DNA from 2 places in the Acidovorax sp. 69 genome. Region 2 is predicted to be linked to the other one. Evidence: predicted binding sites of a transcription regulator. Region 2 holds the regulator's gene; the other holds the start of a gene.
What was found. The regulator FNR, encoded in region 2, switches genes on or off when oxygen is low (the NO sensors DNR and NnrR bind a similar motif). The targets are predictions, from matches to a motif close to TTGATNNNNATCAA.
Positions count from the first base shown of each region.

Region 1 (3,930 bases), 1.6 Mb from region 2:
TCGCGCCTGAGCTGTTCGACCAGGAGCCCGTGCATGAACTCGACGGCCTGAGCCTGGACCGCCTGGACGTGGAATGCACGCAGTACCAACCCGCGCCCGAGCTGCTGACGGCCGCGTTCCACGAAACCCCTGTGGCCGAGACGCTGACCAGCAACCTGCTCAAGAGCAACTGCCTGGTGACCGGCCAGCCCGACTGGGGCAGCGTACAGATCAGCTACAGCGGCCCGCAGATCAACCAGGAAGGGCTGCTGCAGTACCTGGTGAGTTTTCGCAATCACAACGAGTTTCATGAGCAATGCGTGGAGCGCATCTTCATGGATGTGTGGACGCGCTGCAAACCCATCAAGCTCACCGTGTACGCCCGCTACACGCGCCGGGGTGGCCTGGACATCAACCCGCTGCGCACCAGCCACCCGCAGGGCCTGCCGCGCAACGCACGCACCGCGCGGCAATAAGCCGGCGGGCACTACCCCTGCGTATCGACCCAGTCACATCGCAAGGTATGGCGAAGGTGCGCACGCGTTCGCCAGGTCACATAGAGGCTGGGTACAAAAATCCCGATCAGGCACAACGGCGAGGCCCACGGCTCGCCAAAAGCACAGATGGGGAACCACCCCACCCAGCCCAGCACCCAGAGCGTCAGCACCAGGTCCCACAGGTGGTATTCCAGTGGATGCTCTGCTCTGTGCGCAACATGCCACTGCTTGATGCGCTGCAGCTCATTGAGGGTCATGGGAATCTCCCGGAAAACGGGAAATTCAATGTAAGTTACAAGTAAGAATTCGTCAAGAAATACCGATCTGTGGCTCTCGGTGTGCCATCAGCCCAGGCGAAAAACATCCACCGAGAGACCCAGCGATTCGGCGCTTTCCTTGAGCCCCTGAGCCGCAGCCGCCGACTCCTCCACCAACGCCGCGTTCTGCTGCGTCACCATGTCGAGCTGCGTCACAGCCTCGTTGACCTGGGCAATGCCCTGGGATTGCTCCTTGGTCGCGCTGCTGATCTGCTGCACCAGTGTGCTCACGCGCCCCACTGCCTCAACGACCCCCTGAATCGTGGTGCCCGCGTGGTCCATCTGCTGGGCACCGCTGGCGATCTGGTTCACGGTCACACCGATCAAGGCGCTGATCTCTTTGGCAGAACTGGCGCTGCGCTGCGCCAATGCCCGCACCTCGCCCGCCACCACGGCAAAACCACGGCCCTGCTCACCCGCACGGGCCGCTTCCACAGCGGCATTGAGCGCCAGCAGATTGGTCTGGAAGGCAATGCCCTCGATCACCCCCACGATCTCGCTGATGCGCGTGGACGACTGCTTCATCTCCTGCATCGCAGAGCCCACCTCCTGCACCGCCTGCCCGCCACGGGTGGCGATGCTGCTGCTTTGTGCGCTTTCGTGCGACACCTTGGCGGCCGTATCTGCCGTCTGTTGCACGGTACTGGCCAGCTGCTCCATGGAGGCGGCGGTTTCCTCCAGGCTGCTGGCCTGCGACTCAGTGCGCGCCGACAAATCCAGGCTGCCACGCGAGATCTCGGTCGCCGACTGGGTGAAATTGCGCACTTCGGTGCGCACATCGCCCACCACCGCACGCAGGTTGATCTGGGTTTGCCGCAACCGCTGCATCAGTGCACCCAAAGGCTGCGGATAGTCGGTGTTGACCGAGGTCGCCAGATTGCATGCCGAAATGTCGGACGCAAACCGTGTTGCATCGCCCACACCTTGCAGCACCGTGGCCTGAAAGCGCCATAACGTCCACCCCGCTCCCACCAACAACAGCACCAGGCGCGCCACCCAGGCGGTGGTGCCCTGCAGGCCCATCACATCGGGCACCAACGCCAGCAACACCAGCACCAGCAGCAAGAGCGCCATGCGCGGTAACAACGCGATGTGGGCCACGCGCTGTTGCCAGCCCCGCACTCCGCGATACCGCACATTGCCGGAATCCAGATAGAAACTGCTCGCGCCCGACGCCGCCTCGCTGCGCATCTGGGCATACAAAGCCTCAGCGGCAGTCGTTTCTGCCACGCTGGGCTTGGTGCGCACCGACATGTAGGCACGTGGCTTGCCGCCTTCCATGATGGGTGTGACATTGGCACGCACCCAATAGTGGTCGCCGTTCTTGCGGCGGTTTTTTACCAGCCCTGTCCAGGGTTCGCCGCGGCCAATGGTGCGCCACATGTCCTTGTAAGCCTCGGCAGGCATGTCGGGATGGCGGATGATGTTGTGCGGCTGGCCGATGAGTTCTTCGTAGCTGTACCCGCTCACGCGCACAAACGCCGGGTTGCAATGGGTGATCTCGCCCTTGGTGTTGGTGCTGGACACCAGCAACTCGTCGCCAGGGAAATCAAAGTTCTGCTGGGTCACCGGCAGGTTGATGCGCATACAAAACTCCTGATGGGCCTGCGGCATGGGCAGGCAGCGCGGTTTTTGTGGAATGTTGGATGTAACCGCTTGATACGAATCAAGTCTAACTGCTCACCCCACCGCTTGGCCCTAAAAAGGTGCCTCCCCACGCCCCCAAAAGTCCCCTGGAATCCGCTGCATTAAAAAAGCTGCCCGGTCTCCATGCTCGTATCTGCCTGCGGCCCACGCCGACGCCCATCGGCGGCTGCGGCGGCACGCGGCTCCAGCGCAGGCTCCTCCCCCCGCCGCGCCAGCATGCTGGCCCGTACGCCCAGCAGGCGCAAGCGCTTGTCCAGCGGCACGCGCTTGAGGCATTGCCCGGCCAGCTGGCGAATGGTGGCGCCATCGGCTGTGTAGAGACTCGCCGTATGGTCGCGCGTGGCGATCTTGAAGTCGTCGTAGCGCAGCTTGATGCCAATGGTGCGCGCCACGTAGCCTTTGCGCTGGAGGTCGTCAGCCAGGCGCAAACACAGGTCGGTGAAGATCGCGCCGAGTTCGGCCCGGTCGCGCACGGCATGCAGGTCGCGGTCGAACGTGGTCTCGCGGCTCATGCTCACGGGCTCGCTCTCGGTCACCACCGGGCTGTCGTCGCGGCCCCAGGCCACGCGGTGCATCCAGGCGCCGCTGGACTTGCCGAAGTGGCCCATCAGCCATTGCTCGTCCTGCGCCGCCAGCTGGCCAATGGTTTCAATACCCAGGCGCCCCAGCTTCTCGCCCGCCTTGGGGCCAATGCCGTTGATCTTGCGCACGTGCAGTGGCCAGATTTTGCTGTGCAGGTCTTCTTCGTAAACGATGGAAATGCCATTGGGCTTGTTGAACTCGCTGGCCATTTTGGCCAGCAGCCGGTTGGGCGCCACGCCGATGGAGCAGGTCAGTCCCGTCACTTCAAAGATGCTCTTCTGGATCAGCCGCGCCAGCACCCTGCCCCCTTCGCGCTGGCCACCGGGCACGTCGGTGAAGTCGATGTACACCTCGTCCACACCCCGGTCCTGCATTACCGGTGCAATGTCCATGATAGTGCTTTTGAACAGGCGCGAAAATCGGCGCACCTCGTCAAAATCCACCGGCAACACGATGGCCTGCGGGCACAGCTTGGCGGCCTTCATCATGCCCATGGCCGAGCCCACACCAAACTGCCGTGCGGGGTAAGTCGCCGTCGTGATCACGCCCCGGCCCACGTAGTCCTTCAGCAGCGGGAAGTCTTCCACCGGGATGAAATGCCGCTCGCGCACGCCATTGCCGTCGGGGCCTTGCAGCAGCAGTTCATCCACCGTGCGCCGCCCACCGCCAATCACCACCGGCAGGCCCTTGAGCTGCGGATAGCGCAGCAGTTCGACCGATGCAAAAAACGCATCCATGTCGAGGTGGGCGATGCGGCGCAGCTTGCCTTCGGGCTGGGCCGGGGCAGCCGGGCCGCTGGCAGCGGTATCAGGGTCAGGGACGGTCACGGCCGCTATTGTGCGCGGCGGTGCGACAGGCTACTGCCAGTCGCCCCTGTGTGCCGCTGCTTTCAACCAACAGCTGCGCCG
Region 1 is NZ_PGEP01000001.1:1,648,861-1,652,790, reverse strand. It holds gene queF (NADPH-dependent 7-cyano-7-deazaguanine reductase QueF) at 1-455, shown strand, start outside; gene CLU85_RS07575 (hypothetical protein) at 467-733, opposite strand; gene CLU85_RS07570 (PAS domain-containing methyl-accepting chemotaxis protein) at 821-2,380, opposite strand; gene CLU85_RS07565 (DNA polymerase IV) at 2,542-3,759, opposite strand.
Region 1: the regulator FNR is predicted to act here: its motif matches at 2,450-2,463, upstream of CLU85_RS07570 (PAS domain-containing methyl-accepting chemotaxis protein).

Region 2 (3,930 bases):
TATTGATATCCGCAAGGGCTTGCAGTACGAGTGCATTGGTTGTGGTCTTTGTGTGGATGCGTGCAACACCGTCATGGACAAGATGCACTACCCGAAGGGACTGATTCGCTATTCCACCCAGAACGGTGTGGCCCAGCGCTGGACGCAGTCGCAGATTTTTCGACGCGTGTTGCGTCCCCGTGTGCTGATCTATAGCGCGGTGTTGGTGGCGCTCTGCTTGGCCATGCTTGCCAGCCTGGTCACGCGCACTCCGCTGAAAGTGGACGTTGTACGAGATCGTGCCGCACTTTCGCGCATCGTGGCCGGAGGCAAGTTGGAGAACATCTACCGCCTGCAGATCATGAATGCAACCGAGGGCGAGCAGCGCTACCGTATCAGCGCTCGTGGTCTGGATGGATTGGAAGTGTCTTCAGAGGCTGAAGTGGACATTGGACCTGCCGAGTCACGCTGGGTGGCTGTGCGGCTGCAAATACCGTATGGATCCGCCACACCGGGTTCCCATGCCGTTCAATTTGATGTGGGCGCGGTCGGGGCTGCCGCTCATGTCACTGAGAAATCTGTGTTTTTGGTGCCGCGCTGAGTGGCATCCTTGTGCAAGGTCGTTTTGGCCTTGTGTTGATCGAGATTGTTGAGGAGTAAATCGCATGTCTTCAAACCCAGCCATTGGATCTACGGCAGCGGCACCTTGGTGGAAGTTCGGCCATGTCTGGCTGGTGCTTGCCGGGCCGGCCATCGTGATCGTTGCCGGCTTTGTGACCTTATGGCTCGCGGTTTCGCGGCCCGATCCGGTGATTGCCGAGGATTACTACCGCAAAGGCATCGAGATCAACAAGACGCTGGAAGCGCCAGAAAAGAGCTTGGCACCGGCCATGAAGGCCCGTAACCATGCAGCTACGCCGGTGCAAGACCAGCCGCGCTGAGTTCAGTGAACATCCGGCGCTGCCGTTGTTGGGCAGTCCGTACAAGGAGTCAGGACTGATATGTGGATGCAACGCCTAATGTGGATAGCATGGCCCGCTTTTTTAATGGCGGGAGTGCTGGAGATGCTTGTTTTTGCAATGGTCGATCCGCAGGACCTGCATTGGTTTGGGCAGCCCTTGGCGCTCTCAAGACAGGGTGTTTATACCCTGGCGTTCTTCGCGTTCTGGATCATCACGCTGGCATCCAGTGCGTTGACCACGTTGCTGGCGATGTCGCCCTTTGAGGTCAATCGTTGCCCGGTGCCTGACGGTGAGCGGCCTGACGACTGTCGCAAGACACCCTCGTGTTCGTGAGGCGCTGACGCGAGCGCCTTGGGTGTATTAGAGCCTGTTGGCTGCAGTGCGGCCGCAGCTGGTCAGGTCAGTGGCAGGCCTGCTGGCTGTTCACGATCCGCTTGAGGGCATCCGTGTCCAGGATGCGGACGTGGCGCTGCTTGACTTCCACAATGCCTTCTTCCACAAACTTTGAGAACGTGCGGCTGACCGTTTCGAGTTTGAGGCCAAGGTAGCTGCCGATTTCCTCGCGGGTCATGCGCAGCACCAATTCAGACTGGGAGAACCCGCGTGCATGCAGACGCTGCACCAGATTCAGCAGAAACGCCGCGAGACGTTCTTCAGCGCGCATGCTGCCTAGCAGCAGCATGACACCATGTTCGCGCACGATTTCGCGGCTCATGATTTTGTGCACATGGTGCTGCAAGGCCGTGACTTCGCGGGACAGCTCTTCGATGCGGTCGAATGGCATGACGCAAACTTCGGCGTCTTCCAAGGCCACGGCATCGCAGGTGTGGTGGTCGTTCACGATGCCGTCAAGGCCGATGATTTCACCCGCCATCTGAAAGCCCGTGACCTGATCGCGCCCATCCTCGGTAGCCACGCAGGTCTTGAAAAAACCGGTGCGTATGGCGTACAGTGAGGTGAAGGATTCGCCATTGCGAAACAACGTGCTGCCGCGCTTGATCTTGCGTCGAACGGCGACAACTTCATCGATGCGCTGTAACTGCTCTTCGTTCAAGCCTACGGGCATACACAGCTCTCGCAGGTTGCAGTTGGAGCAGGCGACTTTGATGGTGAGCGGGTTCATAGGCGTGAGCTAGGTTTAGGTGTCGAGCATATCGCGCCCGGTTCGGTACGGCGACAAAGCCTCAAGGGGCGGTTGAGCGACTGACATGCATCAAATTGTCGCTGGTTGGCCCATTCGTTCGCTTGATGCAGGTCAAGGACATGATCCAGAGGGTACGGCACAGTCAGGGTGTACGCAAGGATATTCCCCCATGACTGCTGTTTCGCCCGATCTCCTGCGCCGTTTTGACGTGCCAGGACCCCGCTATACCTCCTATCCGACAGCCGACCGTTTTGTCGAGGCGTTTGGGCAGGACGACTATGTTCTGGCGCTGGAGCAACGCCGTTCTGGGTCCGTGGCCAAAGCGCTTCCGCTGTCCATCTATGTGCACATTCCCTTCTGCGAGTCGCTGTGCTACTACTGCGCTTGCAACAAGATCATTACCAAGCACCACGATCGCGCAGATGTCTATTTGCGCTACCTGAGCCGCGAGATTGATCTGCACACTGCGCACTGTGGTGTTGGGCAGGTGGTGAGTCAGCTGCATCTGGGTGGAGGCACGCCGACGTTTTTGTCCGACGCGGGACTGCGCGAACTCATGTCCATGCTCAAGCGCAGTTTCACCCTTGCGCCTGGGGGGGAATACTCCATTGAGGTGGATCCTCGCACCGTCAATGCGGATCGGTTGGCACTGTTGGCTGAGCTGGGGTTTAACAGACTTAGTTTTGGTGTGCAGGATTTTGACGCCGAAGTGCAAAAGGCCGTACACCGTATACAACCTGCCGAGCAGGTGTTTGCGTTGGTGGAGTCTGCGCGCTCGTTGGGTTTCGACTCAGTGAATGTGGACCTGATTTACGGTTTGTCGCGCCAGACCCCCGAGTCGTTTGACCGGACGTTGGCGCAGGTGGTCCAGTTGCGGCCAGATCGCATTGCGTTGTATGCCTACGCGCACCTTCCTGAGCGTTTCAAGCCCCAACGGCGCATCATTTCTGCCGAGCTGCCGACGGCATCAAGCAAGCTTTCCATGCTCTCGCGGTCGCTGGATGCTTTCATGGACGCCGGGTACGTGTATGTGGGCATGGACCACTTCGCTCTTCCCTCAGATGCCCTGGCCGTGGCCAAGCGGCAGGGGCGCCTGCATCGGAATTTTCAGGGCTACAGCACACAACCGGACTGTGATTTGATCGGGCTCGGGGTTTCTGCGATTGGGCGAGTAGGTGCCACCTACAGCCAGAATTCCAAGACGTTGGAAGAGTACTACGACTTCCTTGACCAGGGGCGTCTTCCTGTCGTACGCGGTTTGGCGCTGACGCGCGATGACTTGGTGCGCCGCGCGGCCATCATGGCCTTGATGTGCCAGGGCGAGCTGTTGTATGAGTCCATGGAGCAGGCTTGGCTGATCGACTTCCGGCAGTATTTTGCGGCAGAGATTGCCCAGCTGGAAGGCATGGCGGAGCAGGGCCTGGTACGTGTGGGGCCTGAAGGCATTGAGGTTACGGCCATGGGATGGTTCTTCGTGCGTGGTATCGCTATGGTGTTTGACCGCTACCTGCAGGCAGATCGCAACCGCGCCCGGTTTTCGCGCATCATCTAGTCTCTATGCTCGCAACGGTTGCCTCGACTGCCTTGCTCATGGGGCTCGCTGGCGGGTCCCATTGCCTCGCCATGTGTTCAGCTCCCTGCGGTGCTTTGGTAGGGCAGGCGGCTTCCAGCCAGGCGGTGGCGGGCAGATCCGAGCCAGTAGTCTTGCATTGGGCACCGCGTGGCGGTCTGGTGCGGCGTACTGCTGCCTTTCATGTGGGCCGTTTGATGGGCTACGCCGCAGCTGGTGCTTTGGCTGCCCTGGCGATGGACAGCCTTGCTTGGCTCACTCAGCAATCCACAGCT
Region 2 is NZ_PGEP01000001.1:3,294,072-3,298,001, reverse strand. It holds gene ccoG (cytochrome c oxidase accessory protein CcoG) at 1-580, shown strand, start outside; gene CLU85_RS15080 (FixH family protein) at 645-920, shown strand; gene CLU85_RS15075 (hypothetical protein) at 981-1,274, shown strand; gene fnr (fumarate/nitrate reduction transcriptional regulator Fnr) at 1,342-2,064, opposite strand; gene hemN (oxygen-independent coproporphyrinogen III oxidase) at 2,255-3,637, shown strand; gene CLU85_RS15060 (sulfite exporter TauE/SafE family protein) at 3,643-3,930, shown strand, end outside.